3 regions of the Virgibacillus sp. JSM 102003 genome follow, and region 1 is predicted to be linked to each of the others. Evidence: riboswitches for the same ligand, from Rfam matches in the RefSeq annotation. Region 1 holds a riboswitch; each other region holds the start of a gene.
What was found. A riboswitch is a leader RNA that binds a small molecule or an ion and turns the genes downstream of it on or off. The one in region 1 is predicted to bind thiamine pyrophosphate.
Positions count from the first base shown of each region.

Region 1 (5,671 bases):
TTCCAGTAAATTGAGAAAATCAGTTTTATGCATAAATTGTAGTATGACAATTAATAAGAATGAAATGGACTCTTTTTTACAAGATATCTCAACTACCTTGATTTTTTAACAGACTCACAACGTATTTATCCAATCTTTCTTTCATCATTTCATTTGTTAATCCTGATACACCAAATGCTTCCCATCCAGGATATACTTCAGGAGAACCAATCAATATATCAGTTAAAGATAGCAAATCCCAATACCGATTATAGGTAAAATCCGAACCTGCCTGTTGCTGATATTCTTTTAGAAAACCATCTGCTGTTTCCACTCCATATAGCATGGCCAGGTTCACTCTGCAATGCCCAACATCGACTCCGCGAGGGCCTCTGCAGCCATTCACCCAATCTACCACTCCACTAACTAAACCTTCATTCCATAATACATTGGCTGGATGATAGTCTCGGTGAATGAAACAATCTGTCGTTTTTGGTCGAGGCCCTCTTAAGATATTAATAGCACTTTCCCATGTTTTCGGCTCCTTTGACCAGCTTGGCACTTCAAACGTAGATATGTCATTGTAGCTATAATGCTGATATGGAAAGTCACTCGCTTCAACTGCATGAATTTTCACAAGCCCCTTCGCCAATCCAGTTAACCACTCATCCATATTGGCAGGTTTTAATTCTACAGCACCTTCAAGTTTCGTCATGAGAATCACAGGAATTCCACATTTTTCGCCTGTTTCATCGTAGGCAACTACTTGAGGGGTCGTAATACCTGTTTTAGCAGCCATAAGTAAACTCTCTTTTTCATGCAATACCAAATCCGGTTCTTCTGCAAGCCATTCCTTATTATCAAACTGCCTGACAACATACCGTTTCACCGATTTATCCACCTTTAGCGTGATGCTATGTAATGTGGATGAGGTACTTCCTTTCAGTCGACTAACCGATTCCACCACTGCACTCGAATCAACATTATCTACTACCCATTCAATAATCCGATTCGACAAATGTTCGTTATTCTGTTCCAAAAAATTCAACCTCCGATTCTTAGTATAGATATAATTTTAATATAATTACTCTGGAATTAAAGGGATTTAGTATCATTTTGGTGAAAAATATACAAAGGAAGAGTATCATGATAACGAGTTGTACTGTCTAAGATTTTTTTAGCGGACACCAAAGCCCTTATTTGACAAAAACAGCCCTTTTTCCTTAGATATATGTGGAATAAGGTATCTGGTGGCCGCATATTACAGAATAAGCACTTTTTTGCAGAAATAGCGTATCCTGTGTCCGCTTATTACTGTAATATATGAACAATAATATAAAAGGAGAGTCAAAAAGCATGGAACCAATCCAAACAAAAGAAGTAGATCAATTTATTGAAAATTTAAATGGGCATACAAAGGAAATTACCGAAAAAATACGGGAGGTTATTTTCCAAACGTCCCCCAATATAACTGAAGAAATAAAATGGGGAAAGCCATGCTATATTGAGAATGGTCTTGTATGCTATCTTCAGACTGCCAAGAATCATGTTAATCTGGGTTTCTACTTCGGTGCCACACTTAAGGATAAGGATAACCTGCTTGAAGGAACTGGCAAAAAAATGCGTCATATCAGAGTTAAACAACTCGATGAGATTCAACCCCAAAAATTCTCAGCATTAATACAGGAAGCCATTGATCTAGAAACATGACTTTTTCATTACATTCATGAACTTGAAATAAACCATGACAAAAGTGATTTCTTTTGTTATCCTTAAATTGAAAACATAATATTTTTAAAATTACTACTAGGGGTGCCCAAAATCGAGGGCTGAGAGGAAAGCACGTTTTAGCTTTCTGACTCTTACGGACCTGATCTGGTTAATACCAGCGGAGGGAAGTAGACTGACGATATACTTACTTATATCAGCTATTTCAAGCCAGGTCCATTAATGGATCTGGCTTTTTTCGTATGCGCCCCTTTCACGGAAAGGAGGATTTGATTGAACCGAACACGATTACTTACGACAATGGCAGTCTTTGTGGCAATAGGTACATTAGGTGCACAGTTACTTTGGTTTCCAGCAGGCGTCGCAAAGGCTTATCCCGTCCAGCATGCCGTCAATGTTATGGCCGCTGTGACACTTGGGCCCGGTCCTGCAGTCGGTATTGCATTTATGATTGGACTGCTACGCAACATGCTTGGACTTGGTACATTGCTAGCGTTTCCCGGCGGCATGATTGGAGCATTTCTTGCTGGATACTTGTTTCAGAAGACCCATAGAAAAGCCATGGCTGCTGTGGGAGAGGCAATTGGCACCGGGATCATCGGAGCACTTTTTGCTGTTCCCTTTGCAAAGCTATTAATGGGTAGTTCAGCTGGTGCTTTGTTCTTTATACCGTCGTTTCTTATTAGCAGTGTTACTGGAGCATTGATAGGCTGGTTTGTTATTTCACGTGTTAATCAGGATAGACTAGTTCAACATAAAATATAGGAAAAACTACTAGGGGCGCTGTACTGGCTGAGAAACGGAAATATTCCTTGTCCCTTGGAACCTGATCTGGATAATGCCTGCGCAGGGAAGTAGTTGAGGGCCGCATTCTGTACCTCTAGTATTCTACTTTTATTCCCCCTAGTAGCTTCCTAAATCATTGGAGGCTTTATTATGTCATTCACACAACAATTAAGAGATGAGAACCAAGATATATTTCAAGCAATATTTAATCATCCATTTGTCGATGGTATTGGAAAAAAATATGTCCCAAACGAATCAATTGCGCATTATATTAAGGCAGATTTTGAGTATTTGAATGCATTTATGCGAATCTATGGAATTGCTCTTTCCAAATCTGATAAGCGCGAGGACATCCGCTTCTTCGGGGAACAAATCCAATTTGTTTTAAATAGTGAAAGCCATCCACATCATAACTTTTGCGACTATATAGGGGTTGGCTACGAGGAGCTCCAAGGTCATCCGCTTCCGCCAACTGCTGATCATTACATGAAGCATATGATGTATCACGCGCAAATGGGCAGTTTAGCTGAAACCATTGGTGCACTGCTCCCTTGCCCGTGGACATATTTGGAAATAGGCTATGCGTTAATGAACAAATATAATCCAGAAAAGGATCATCCATTTTATCCATGGATAAGCTTTTATGCCGATGAACGATTTGGCAAGATAGTGATGGAAATGCGAAACCGCTTGGATAAATTTGCTGAACATGCTTCATGGGATGAGCAGACAAAGATAAAAGAAGCATTCCGTAAAAGCTGCCAATTAGAGCTTGCCTTTTGGGAAATGGCCTATACTTGTGAAGATTGGCCAATAAACGAGTTGGTGATTGGCAAATGAAAAGCATTCCATGCACACTTACAATAGCTGGCACTGATCCCAGTGGTGGAGCCGGAATACAAGCAGACTTAAAAACCTTTCAGGAACTGAAGACTTACGGAATGTCTGTCATTACATCCGTTGTTGCGCAAAATACAACAGGTGTCCAGAATGTGCACCATCTCCCTGTTGAAATGATTGAACAACAATTGGATTCCGTTGTGACCGATATTCCCTTTCAAGCATTTAAGACTGGAATGATCGCTAACGTTGACATGATGCAGGCTATTGCTCAAAAGATTAACGGTTTAAACATTCCGTACATTATGGATCCGGTAATGGTCGCAACAAGTGGCGATCCATTAATCGCAAGCAATGCCCGGGATTTCTTACGTAAGAAACTATTACCAATGACATCGTTAGTAACACCAAATATCCCTGAGGCAGAAGATATTACGGGTGCAAAAATTGAAACACTAGACGACATGAAAAAGGCTGCGAAACAAATAGTTCATGAATTCGGAGCAGGTGCGTCATTGGTTAAAGGTGGCCATTTGCAAGGTGAAGCAATCGATTTTTTATATGACGGCAGTTCGTTACACACTTTTGCAACCAAACGAATTGAGACAAAAAATACACACGGAACCGGGTGTACTTATTCAGCAGCCATTACAGCCTACTTAAGCCAAGGAGATTCTTTACCAGTGGCCGTTAAAAAAGCAAAGGATTACGTAACTGCTGCAATCCGTCATTCGTTTTCACTTGGTCATGGAAGTGGACCGACAAACCATTGGGCAAAGCCCATTGAAAGGGTGAGGTAAATGAATAAAGATATCATTCAAAAAGTAAGAGATCAAAGTCCGTTGATTCACCATCTGACAAATCAAGTTGTGATGAATTTTACCGCAAATGGCTTGTTATCCTTTGGCGGAACACCAGTCATGGCTAAAGCTGAAGAGGAAGCGAACGACATGGCGTCCATTGCGGATGGTGTACTTTTAAACATCGGAACCATAACAGCGCAAGAACTTCCAGCAATGATCACAGCAGGAAAAACAGCTAATGAAAAAGGAATACCAGTGGTTCTTGATCCTGTTGGTGTCGCGGCAACGCCATTTCGGACATCAGTTGTAAAAGAAATTCTAAATTCAGTACAGCCAACAGTCATCAAAGGGAATGCGGGCGAAATTGCACACCTCGTAGAAATTCCTTGGGAAACAAAAGGCGTCGAATCGGTAGGTAATGGAAATTCTGTGGAGATAGCTTTAAAAGCTGCTGAGACCTATCAAACTACTGCCGTTGTCACAGGAGAAACGGATGTTATCTGCTCCGGAAAAGAATATCTTTCGAACAATTCCGGGCATCCGATTCTTGGGAAAATAACTGGTGCTGGCTGCCTGCTTGGTTCCGTTCTAACTGCATGTTTAACCACAAATGAACCTATCGAGCAGAAGGTGTTAACTGCAGTTGAGTTTTACGGACTGGCGGCGGAATATGCTGCTGACTATTCAGAAGTTAATGGACCTGGGACTTTCCTCCCTCATTTTATTGATGCATTATCATTTGAAGTTGATAAACTGGAGAAGGTTAATTGATGAATCTAAGAAAATATTTGATAATGGGCAGTCAAAATTGTGACCGTGATCCAGCTGATATTTTAGAATTATCGATAAAATCCGGTGTTACAGCATTCCAATTTCGAGAAAAAGGAGTTGGGTCATTAAAAGGAAATGATAAATTAGAGTTAGGATATAAATTAAGAAATATTTGCGCGCATCATAATATAGCATTTTTCGTCAATGATGATATCGACCTTGTTGAACCTCTAGGAGCCGATGGAATTCATGTTGGACAGGATCATGTTTCAGTTGAAAAACTACGTGCGCGCTTTCCTAATAAGATTATTGGCCTTTCTGTATCGAATCCAACCGAAGTTTCTAATAGTCCGATTCAACTGGCTGATTATCTTGGTGCTGGTCCAATTTTTAATACATCTACAAAACCTGACGCAAAGTCAGAAGTCGGTGTGAATTGGATTAAAACATTAAGAAACCAATTTCCAAGCATCCCTATTGTAGGAATCGGTGGAATAACCACCCAAAATGCAGCTTCTGTAATAAATGCTGGGGCTGACGGTGTTGCGGTTATTTCGGCTGTGATCCAGGCAAATGATGTAAAAACTGCTGTTCAAGGGTTATAAACCTTACCTTCATATATACTATCGTTTTTCACATTCGAAAGGTGGCATAAAATAAATAAAAATTTCATGCCACCTTTTGATGATGGGGTTCGATTAAAGTAGTAGAACCTACTTTTTGTTTTTATCAGCATACACAGCCATGGTATCACGCATGAACAC
Region 1 covers NZ_JBHFQH010000006.1:20,687-26,357, reverse strand. Annotated here, with positions in the region: gene ACE1TG_RS08130 (aminoglycoside phosphotransferase family protein) at 89-1,018, opposite strand; gene ACE1TG_RS08125 (DUF1801 domain-containing protein) at 1,336-1,689, shown strand; TPP riboswitch at 1,778-1,893, shown strand; gene thiW (energy coupling factor transporter S component ThiW) at 1,981-2,472, shown strand; TPP riboswitch at 2,474-2,577, shown strand; gene tenA (thiaminase II) at 2,644-3,333, shown strand; gene thiD (bifunctional hydroxymethylpyrimidine kinase/phosphomethylpyrimidine kinase) at 3,330-4,133, shown strand; gene thiM (hydroxyethylthiazole kinase) at 4,134-4,907, shown strand; gene thiE (thiamine phosphate synthase) at 4,907-5,512, shown strand; gene ACE1TG_RS08095 (MerR family transcriptional regulator) at 5,621-5,671, opposite strand, start outside.

Region 2 (5,671 bases), on a different contig from region 1:
AGATATGAATCTATCTATTTCACTCTATCAGTATCAACGGTATGAGCAGTTAGGAATTCCGGTTGCTATTACACGGCAGAAGGATGTCACCTTATCACCGGCAGAAAGAACTAAGATTGTTCGGGATAGTGGTGCAAGGTATTGTCATTCAAATCATATCAATGCTGGTGGAGGGGATGGTGGCGAGATTATTCATTCTATCTATGGTGGAGAGGATATGGCCGAAGAGATAGCTTTTGAATTAAAGCATGCAGGTCAAAATATACGCAGGATTTTTACAAGAACACTGCCAAATGACCGTGCACGCGACTTTTATTATATGAATCGTGACACGGGAAAAGTTGTAACAAACATAATTGAGTATGGTTTTGCCGATTCACGAGGTGATGATGTTGACCAGGTAAAGGATCATTGGCAGGAGTTAGCTGAATCTGTTGTAAGGGCATTTTGCACGTTTAGTGGATTTTCCTATAAAGGTAATGGAGTTAGTGAAACACTTACTAAATACTTAAGTCTGCCACCGGAAGCTTTAAGCTGGCGAGTTTATCCAATAGATGCAACGCCGGTTAAAGGTAATGAAAAAGGTTTTTTACGCCCTGATAAATTTGGTGGATTAACGTATAAAGTTATTGGCAGCCCGCAGGCACATGTCTACCTTATTCAAACCCGGGATTTTGGCAAGGTTCAAATATATGCGCATCCAAATACAGGAGCTATTGTTTCAGCTAAATAAGAAACCGTTGTCAATTGTAAATCGATACGTTATAATAAATGTAATGAAAAAAGCAGAATAATAGAAGCCTACAGGGGGAGCCGTTTGGCTGAGAGTGAACGTGATACTAGTTCTTACCCTTAGAACCTGTTAGTTAGTACTAACGTAGGGATGGTGGCTTTTTTGATGGAATAAAAAGCAATGTTGTGAGCGGATTCCCCATCAGGAAGCTTCCCCTTGGCATTGCTTTTTTTGTATTTATTCAAAGGGGGAGGTAATCTAAAATGAGTTCAAAGCGCACGTTATTTATGATTGAGGTGGCAATATTTGCTGCCATGGCATTACTGTTGGATATAATTCCTTTTTTAAAGTTTTCTATTTGGCCACAGGGTGGATCTGTTTCTTTTGCTATGATTCCCATATTCATTATGGCTTTCCGTTGGGGATTGAAAGGTGGTCTGGTGGCTGGCTTCCTGCTAGGAGTCATGCAGGTCGTAATGTCCGGACCAATAATTTTAACACCTGTCCAGGGATTTCTTGATTATATTGTTGCTTTCACTTTAATTGGTATGGCAGGAATATTTGTTAAACCAGTTCAACATGCTGTCAAGGAAGGAAAAGCGAAGATAAGCTTCTTCCTAATTATGTCAGGTGTTTTTATAGGGTCAGCACTACGCTTTTTGGCACATTTTACAGCCGGTATCGTGTTCTTTGGGCAATATGCACCAGAAGGCCAGCCAGTCTGGTTATATTCGTTACTGTACAGTGGATCTTACATGCTGCCATCCTTTATCATCTGTACAATTATTGTTTTTCTATTGTTCTACAAACAACCAAAAACATTAATGCAAACTGCATCGTAAATTAATAAAATCCGTTCACAGAAAATAGTCCTTTGTAATATAAGGGCTATTTTTTTATACTTAAGGCAGAGGTGATTATTATGAAAGAATTAATCGGACAGTGCCAGTCATGTGGACAAAACGTATATTGCAAGGATGGTTTTTTTGACGGTGTTCAACAAAATGGAAAGCTACTTTGCAATGAATGTGCTAATGAAAAGGAATCAAAATAGGCAACTAACATTGGAATAAACTCTCACCGCTTTCTTTCAGTGTGCATAGGCTATAGCACACTTAAGAAAGGAAGTGTTATCGGTGGAGCTAACTATATCGCATTGGCTATACGGTATATTTACACTAATAATTATTTTCACAATGATTTTCAGAAGAGGTGTTGTGCTTCCTTCGTTACTTGGGACATTTGTGATTGCCTGGGTTTATAACGGGAGTTTAATCGACGGTTTTACCGCCATATTTAATGCCAATCTTGTTGCAGCAAAAGAACTGTTCAGTATATTTCTGATCATTACTTTTATGATGGCATTACTTCATTCATTACGTGATTTGGGTGCCGATCGAAGAATGATCCAGCCAATCCAAAAAGTAATGATAAATGGCCATGTTTCATTTTTTGTATTAATCGCTGTCACCTATGTAATTTCGCTCTTTTTCTGGCCGACACCGGCAGTACCGCTTATTTGTGCATTGCTGGTACCCGCAGCCATCCGCTCGGGACTCCCAGCGTTAACTGCAGCAGTTGCTGTTGCGCTGGCTGGACAGGGAATGGCGTTATCTTCTGATTATATTGTTCAGGTTGCTCCAGGGCTATCAGCAAAATCAGCCGGAATCGATGTTGGTTTGGTTGCTGATAAGGCATTAATCCTATCTGTTATTACTGGCGCAGTTGCAATAGGGTTAGCATATCTCTTTTATCGAAAAACAATCCGCTCAAAAAGCAGTGAACTGAATGAAAAAGAGCTGGAGGCATTACAGGCAACTCAGGAGTCAACGAATCAAGCACATTCAACACATCTGAATACGTGGAGTAAAGTATTTGCAGTACTTGTTCCCATTGCCCTTTTGACAGTAGTAATCTACATGATGTATACAAAACTTTTATCAGGACGAATGAGTGGTTTTGAAGGTGGGGATGGTGCTGCATTTATTGGTGGCGTTGCTGTAATCTTATTGTTATTATCTACGGTCGCCTTTGGTCGACACCATGCACTTGATTATATTAGTAACCATATTACAGATGGCTTTGTATTTGCTTTTAAGGCAATGGGTCCGGTTATTCCAATTGCAGGGTTCTTCTTCCTTGGCAGTGCAGACTTCTCCGGAAGTATTCTAGGTGTGGGTGAAAAAGCGCCCGGATTACTGTTTGACCTTGTACAATCCTCACAGGCCTTTTTACCGCAAAGTGCGTTATTTGCAGCATTTAGTGTATTGATTATTGGTATTATTACTGGGCTGGATGGATCAGGGTTCTCAGGTTTGCCACTGACTGGAGCTCTTGCTGCTTCTCTAGAAAGTTCGGCTATTGACTCTGGAACACTCGCAGCCATTGGCCAAATGGGTTCAATTTGGACCGGTGGAGGTACAATTGTTGCTTGGTCCTCTATGATTGCGATTGCTGGATTTTGTGGCGTTTCAGTTATGGATTTGGTCCGGAAAAACTTTGTTCCGGTTATTCTTGGTTTAATCATTTCTACCGTCTTTGCTGTTTTAATTTTATAAGGAATTGAATAATTGTATATAAACAAGTAAATCCTCCAAGTAGAACAGTATTATTAGTTTATCGTATATTTGTTTGATACACTTTAATAAATTAGGAAAAATTTACTACTGATGGAGGTTTTCAATATGGCAAACAGTACCACAAAAATTGTTCAGGAGTCGCTAGAAGCTTTATTGGATGATAAATCCTTTTTACCAGAACTGACGGACAAAACACGTGAGAAGGCATTTACGTCGTTGGTATCTATCTTATCCACTCCTAACCATGTAAACAAATCCTTTTTACGAATTGCACTCGAAAATGGAAAGGTAACACGTGTGCCTTCTTTTCGGGTTCAGCATAATAATATTCTTGGTCCATATAAGGGTGGTATTCGTTTTCATGAATCTGTTAATGAAGATGAAGTGATTAACCTTGCATCACTCATGACACTAAAGAATGCGCTTCATGAGGTACCGTTTGGTGGTGGAAAAGGCGGAGTTGTTATTAACCCGAGAGACTATAGTGTCAAAGAATTATATATGATTTGTAAAAAATATGTACAGTATTTTGGTGAAATTCTTGGACCTGATAAAGATATTCCAGCACCAGATGTTGGTACAGGTGACCGTGAAATGGACTGGATGATGGGTGAATATAAAAGTATTCGTCCTGGAAGCCCATATCGTGGCAGCTTTACTGGCAAAAGTGTAGAGAATGGTGGGTCATTAGGACGGAGGGAAGCAACTGGTAAAGGTGTTTATTTCGCATTTCGCTACATGATCCATAACTTTGTTAAGAATCAGGAAAAGTGGCTCTCAGAACGCGAGAATGTTTTTGCAAAAACAGCTTTAAAACATATGGATAAAACACTGACAATGGCAGTACAAGGGTTTGGTAATGTTGGCTCTGTTGCCGCACTTGAGGCTTTTCAATGCAAACATTTGAATAATAAAATTGTTTCAGTTAGTGATCGGAATGTAACGCTATATAATTCCGATGGTTTGGATATTCCGGGCCTTGTTAAATTCACTTCCAATAGTGGTGGGGATCTTCCAGTTGATGAAGAACAGTTAAAAGAAGCTGATGTGAAAGCTACCATTAAGGATCGTGATGACGTATTAGGTCTGGATGTTGATGTATTATTTTTGGCTGCCCTGGAAGATCAGGTGCATCAGGAAAACATGAAAGACATAAAGGCAAGTATCGTAGTGGAAGGAGCAAACGCACCAGTAACCAGTGGAGCAGATAAATACCTGAGTGAAAAAGGTGTCATTATTGTTCCTGATATCTTAGCAAATGCTGGTGGTGTCATCGTTTCTTATTTTGAATGGCTGCAAGGCCGAGAAACGCAATTTTTCAGTGAAGAAGAAATCTTTAAGCGTTTATTTGATAAAATGCAGCAAACGTTTGATACAATCTTTCCACAATTTTTTGGGGATCCGTTTCCGTTGCGGCAGAACTGTTATATTCATGCTGTAATGAAAATATCAACAATTCTATATAAGCAAGGTAAACTATATTAGAAATTAAGCAGTTTAGTTTTGGGAGAGAAAGAATAATTAGCATATGTCTTGCCCCTATTGTTGAAGAACCCTTTTATTAACGGAATGAGGTCCGGTTTACTGATTTGACGGATCCTCATTCCGTTATTTCCTTGAAAACCCTCGTTTTTGGCTTGGAGGCGGATCCTCGTTCCGCTATTTACCATTTTTACCTCAAATTTAGCTGATTTTCTGCATATAGCGGAACGAGGATCCGTCTCACCCTTCCGATAGCACGTTTTCTGCTATTTAACGGAATGAGGATTCACGTCGACTGTTTGGCGGATCCTAATTCCGAGAATCCTTCCAGTTTAAGTCACAAACTTATGCGTTTTATACTCCTAAATAGTTTTTTTGCCTTCTCAGTCAAAAACTGAACTTGTTTCCTTAATTGAACTGCTTTTATTAGCAGTTAAGAACTATTCGGAATATCCTGAAGCTGCAATTCATCGCCCTTACTCAAAATTGAACTACATCGGTTCATACGGAATGTCTTTTTATACTACTGAATATGTTATAATATTCAGTAATTAAGTTAAGCTGTTTTAAACGTAATTTGAATGGGGTAATTATTATTAAAGAAGAAAATGTAAGCGGATACAAGGAGGGGTATTAAAAGTGAATGATAAAACCCTGTCGTTATGGAAGACAACGAAGTATAATCAGCATTTAAAAGCAACAGAAGAGGATGAGATTGCCAAAGAAGCCCCTATTACAATAACGATTAATGGAGAGCAGTATGCCACAATTGTTTGCACACCAAGTGATATCTATGAAATGACGTTTGGGTATCTGGCATCTGAGGGACTTATCCGTTCAGTTGATCAAGTGGAAAATCTATCAATTGATGAAGTTA
Region 2 covers NZ_JBHFQH010000016.1:43,120-48,790, reverse strand. Annotated here, with positions in the region: gene ACE1TG_RS16460 (N-acetylmuramoyl-L-alanine amidase family protein) at 1-733, shown strand, start outside; TPP riboswitch at 797-901, shown strand; gene thiT (energy-coupled thiamine transporter ThiT) at 997-1,575, shown strand; gene ACE1TG_RS16450 (hypothetical protein) at 1,870-3,291, shown strand; gene ACE1TG_RS16445 (Glu/Leu/Phe/Val family dehydrogenase) at 3,418-4,797, shown strand; gene fdhD (formate dehydrogenase accessory sulfurtransferase FdhD) at 5,434-5,671, shown strand, end outside.
Region 2: linked by a shared signal. The riboswitch ahead of thiT (energy-coupled thiamine transporter ThiT) and the one ahead of tenA (thiaminase II) in region 1 are both predicted to bind thiamine pyrophosphate.

Region 3 (5,671 bases), on a different contig from region 1:
GCAGCTTTTCGGATAAATATTTCCAGTAGTTCAACATAGGCGTCTATTGATACTCCTTTATTATCTTGCCGCAAGTAATAAGGCAATCCAACCTCCCCAATAGCAATCATTTCTTGCTGATTTTGCTCAATAAACGATAGAAGTTCAGCAGTCTCGTAATCAGCAGGCAGCGACTGTTCCGGATGAAAGCCAAATGCTGACTTAATACGGCTGTCTTCATGAGCCAAACGCAGAGTTTCCTTGGACGACTTCAAATGGTTCGACACACAAATTAGTGTGTCCACCTTAGCCAACTCCAGCCCACTTAGAACTCGCTGCCGCTCTTTCTGGCTATACATATCCAAGTGAATATGCGAATCGATTATTCTATCAGACATCTTCACTCAACTCCTGATAGATTGCTTTTTTCCAGTCTAAAAATTCCTCTGTCAACAGAATATCTTCATAACGCGGCCTCTCAAACGGAATTGTAAACTCTTTTTTGACAGTTGATGGTTTTTGGGACAGGACAATAACCCGATCGGACAGAAAAATTGCTTCATCAATATTATGTGTGACAAACAGGATTGACCGTTTATTTTCCTGCCAAATGGACATGAGCCATTTCTGCATTTCCAGGCGGGTAAATTCATCCAGTGCGGAAAAGGGCTCATCCAGACAAATAAGTGGCTGCGGACTTAGCAAGCTTCGCACGAACGCAACACGTTGTTTCATTCCGCCTGACAGTTCATGTGGATACGCATTTTCATACCCTTGCAACCCAGCACGCTCAATTAATGCAAGCGCCCTTTTTTCATCATATTTACCGACGATCTCGCCACCAAGCAGGACATTTTTCAGTACTGTGCGCCAAGGCATGAGTGACGGAGACTGCGGTGTATAGCTGATTGACCCCTTTTGACCATTTATCTGTTTATCCTCCAGGTAAATTTCCCCTGAATTAGGCAAACGAATTCCGCCAATCAAATGAAATAATGTACTTTTCCCGCTCCCGGATGGGCCTAAAATGGAAACAAACTCTCCGTCATTAACGGTGAAATCAACACCCTGCAAAATATGATGGTCTCCGTATGATTTTGTTATATCTTTCACAGCTAGATTGCCCATATCAATTTCCTTCTCCTTTTGGCTTCCATCTGATTAGGCTTTTTTCGACCAAAATAATAATTGCAAAAAATAATAAACTAAGAACCATTACAAGAAAAATAGATACGAAAACACGATCGGTCCTGAATGAAGACGATGCTAATGTCATATAAACGCCGATCCCGTTACTCGCACCGAGCCATTCCGATATAACGGCTCCCATGACACTATACGTTGCGGAGATTTTCAGCCCGGCAAATACGTATGGCAACGCATTTGGCCATTCCAGTTTCCAGAATATCTGTTTCTTATTTGCTCCAGCCATTTGCATATAATGTTTCAAATCATGGTCCGTTTGTCTGAATCCATCCAAGGCTGACACCGCGATAGGAAAAAAGCAGACTAGTGTAATCACAATAATCTTAGGTAGCATGCCAAAGCCAAACCATATAACGAGCAGTGGTGCCAGAACAATTATTGGTATATTTTGCGAAATAATGATTAATGGATACAACGCTTCTCGAAGCTGTGGTATAAGATGCAGACTAATCGCAATCAGAATGCCCACACTGCTGCCAATTAAAAATCCAATAATCGTTAATTGAACGGTTGAGAAGATGTGATGCTGATAAGATGCCCAGCCTTCAACACCTGTTTGTAAAATTTGCGAAGGCGCCGGCAACAGCCATCCAGGTATCTTGAATAAATTACTTGCGCCCTCCCATATAATGAATAAAAGGAGGAGAACCGCAACAGGTTTCCACCCTTTTTTCATAAACTTTTTCATCAACGATACTTCTCCGTCAATTGATCCATTGATGCCCCACTCGGATTATAAAGGATTTTCACTTGCGATATAATGCTGGAACTTCCAAGCTCAACCATTCTTTCGTTCATTTTTTCAATAACTGCTAATAGCTCGTTTAGCTTCCCTTCCATTGTAGTTTCCAGTGGATGGACCTCATATTTCACTCCAGCTTTCTCGATCACCTCTATTGCAGCGTCAACATATGGAATGACATCTTCCCCATTGTTTGTTTTTGGGATAATTTGTATACTTACTAATGAATTATTCATATTCCCACTCCTATTCTGGTAAAAATTCGTTGGTAAATGCATCTTCAGCTTTCAATTCTTCTTCTAGAAGTCCATTATCATACATCCAGCTGGAATAATTCTTCCATACCTCTTGCTTTTGAACTCCCCACTTGTCTGCGTCATCCTGATATTTTGGTGATAACCATTCCTGACTTTTCTTAACAAGTTCCGGGTCAAGATCTGGAACAGCAGCGCTGAGGATTTCTGCTGCTTCACCTGGATTATCGATTGCAAACTTATACCCTTTTGAAACCGCTGCTAAAAATTTCTCAGCTTTTTCCGGATTGTCTGCAATCATTTTTTCATTCGTTGTAAGGACAGGTGTATAATAATCAAGCTTTTTGGAGTAATCGGTTAAATAAATCATATTTAATTCCTCCCCGCGCATTTCTGCTTCGACTCCAGTCCAGCCATAGTAAATCCACGCAAAATCAATATCCCGCTTCACTGCTGTGAAGAAATCTGTATTGCCCATATTGACAATATCGACTTTCTCAACATCGGCATTTTCCTGCTTCATAAGTGAAGATAGAACTGCTTTTTCAACCGGTGCTCCCCATCCGCCATATGTTTTTCCTTCAAAATCTGCTGGTGATGTAATTTGTTTGTCTTTTGGTGAAGCGAATCCGGATGTATTATGCTGGATAACCGCTGCAATCGATACGATTGGAATATCCTGAATACGTGCCTCTGTAACAGCTTCCTGTGCACTGACTCCGAAGTCAGCCTTGCCTGATGCTACAAGCTGATCAGAACCAGCCTCACCCGGCATCATAATTTCTACATCCAACCCTTCATCGTCAAAATATCCTTTTTCCTGGGCAACATAAAGACCTGTATGATTCGTATTGGGGGTCCAATCGAGCACTACTTTTGTTTGTTCTGTCTCCTGCCTTTTTTCGTCAGTTCCCCCTGCATCGTTATTACATGCTGTTAGTAAAACGGCTATTAATACTACGAACAACCATTTTTTCATTTCTCATCTCCCTTTCTCTTTTTGTTCACTTCTGGAAGTATGATTGGTGTTGGAAACGAAAGGAATCTCTTATAAGACCAAAAAAAATAACGCCAGGTTAGTCCCTGAGCGCATTACGAACAATATTACTATTGTTTTACTTTGTTCCCTACGCTGGTCTCAACCAAATCAGGTTCCAAGGGTCAGCATCTAACGGATACAATCTCAACCAGCATACACTGGTCCCCCTACAACTTATTATTCAATTAAACTATCAAATTCACTATGCCACAGCTTACTGTATTTTTCAAGTTTTATCTTTTCTTCGACTGTGATGAAATATTAATCGTGACCTTCTTTTTCTGTTTAGGTGTTAGCTTATCCTCTTTTTTCAAAAGGTCACGTATCTCTTTGAGCAACTCAGTTTTTTCATCAGGCTTTGATTCTTTTTCCGGATCCTTCTCACCTCTGAACTTTGCTATGATGCGAATGAAAATGAAGATGGACACCGCGATAACGATAAAATCAAAAACCGACTGGATGAACTCGCCATACAATACATCTGCTTTTCTTACCGTATATTTTAAATTTGTGAAATCAACACCGCTTACTAAGATCCCTGCTAGTGGCATCATGATATTTTCTACAAGTGACGTTACTATTTTTCCAAAGGCTGTTCCGATAATAACAGCAACAGCTAAGTCCAGGACGTTTCCTTTTAATGCGAATGTTTTAAAATCTGACCACAAAAGTACGCACCCCTATTATCAGGCTTGTACTAATTTTATGTATGAGTACAGATGTTTAGCACTTTAATCAGTTATAACTAAGTACATTCATAGTCATCTATCTTGGTCGGGACTTTTTATTCACACACGCTGAATTTTTTAATAATTCCCAAGATTACATATTGAGTAAATTCTACTATTATGGTATGTTACTTATAATAAAGGAATTACTTTTTCTTTATTAAAAGAAAAAGTAATTCCTTCACTTTAACAGATGACAAACTACACGGGGAATTTACATGGAAAATCTGTACAAAAAAATTAAGGAACATCAAGCGAACTTTTCAAAAAGCTTTAAAAAAATAGCATCTTATATTTATAGTGATCCATCTATTTTCGCAATGAATTCTGCTCAGGAAGCTGGCAGAAAAATTGGTGTTAGTGAAACTACTATCATCCGTTTTGCACGCACGTTGGGATATGATGGCTATAAATCTTTACAGCAGACATACCAGCAGCGTTTTTTTGAAAAAAGCAGTCTGTCTGATTTCAGAAACAGAAAGGTATCCAGTCATTCAGAAGATAATACTGTTAAAAACCTAATGTTCAATGATATACGTACAATTCAGACTGTAATCGAGCAAATGTCGGAAACGGATTTAGACCAAACCGTTACGAAGCTGTTATCTGCTGAGAATATCTATATTGCAGGTGTCCGATCATCCTACGCTTTAGCAAGCTGGTTTGCATATGCCTTAAATATTGTGGTTGGCAATGTACGACAGCATTCACCTGATGACGATATTTTGGTACAACTAAGTGAATTACATGAAAATAGTGTATTTGTTGCTTTTTCATTCCATAGGTATGGGATTAACACGATAAGACTGGCTGAATTGGCCAAAAAACAAGGGGCGACAATTATTGCTTTTACCGATAACCCTTATTCGCCCATTACCGAGTATTCCGATATAACATTGGCAATTCGATTAGAGGAACTATCGACACTTGATTTGGTACCTGCCGTGTTTTCACTGATGAATAGTATTGTTGCAGCAATCACAATACGGGCGCCGAAGTTGTTTCAGCAACGCGCAGAACGATTTGATGGAATAGAAGCAAGTAAATTTTTTGCAAATTAATTTAAAGGAGTATATCCATGAAGCCAACAATAGAAACAATAAGACCACAGCTTCAAAAAATTTTCTCCCACCTGCATGAACATCCGGAAATTAGCTGGAAAGAGTATGACACTACTTCTTACATCAAACAGCTTTTTAAAAATTATGATTGCAGTATTACAACACTGGATGATTCACCCGGTCTAGTTATCGAAATTGGCCAAGGATCACCAGTCGTTGCTATGCGAGCTGATATAGATGCTTTATGGCAAGAGGTGAACGGTGAATTTCAGGCAAATCATTCGTGCGGACATGATGCTCATATGACAATTGCAATTGGCTCATTGTTAACGCTTCTTGAAGATGGCTATCCTGAAAAAGGAACATTCCGATTTATTTTTCAGCCTGCAGAAGAAAAAGGGACAGGCGCATTATCCTTAGTTGATAAAGGAATTGTTGATGATGTTGACTATTTATATGGAATGCATTTACGACCAATAGAGGAATTAGAACATGATCAATTTGCTCCAGCTATTCGCCATGGGGCAGCCTGTTTTATTGATGGAGTAATTCAAGGTGATGATGCCCACGGTGCCAGGCCACATTTGAATACCAATGCTATTCATGTTGGTTCCGAGCTTGTCCAGCATCTGCAAAATATTGATATAAACCCAATGATTCCC
Region 3 covers NZ_JBHFQH010000015.1:79,019-84,689, forward strand. Annotated here, with positions in the region: gene ACE1TG_RS15985 (TatD family hydrolase) at 1-377, opposite strand, end outside; gene ACE1TG_RS15990 (ABC transporter ATP-binding protein) at 370-1,107, opposite strand; gene ACE1TG_RS15995 (ABC transporter permease) at 1,109-1,873, opposite strand; gene ACE1TG_RS16000 (thiamine-binding protein) at 1,873-2,163, opposite strand; gene ACE1TG_RS16005 (ABC transporter substrate-binding protein) at 2,174-3,160, opposite strand; TPP riboswitch at 3,289-3,399, opposite strand; gene mscL (large-conductance mechanosensitive channel protein MscL) at 3,454-3,888, opposite strand; gene ACE1TG_RS16015 (MurR/RpiR family transcriptional regulator) at 4,167-5,009, shown strand; gene ACE1TG_RS16020 (M20 peptidase aminoacylase family protein) at 5,027-5,671, shown strand, end outside.
Region 3: linked by a shared signal. The riboswitch ahead of ACE1TG_RS16005 (ABC transporter substrate-binding protein) and the one ahead of tenA (thiaminase II) in region 1 are both predicted to bind thiamine pyrophosphate.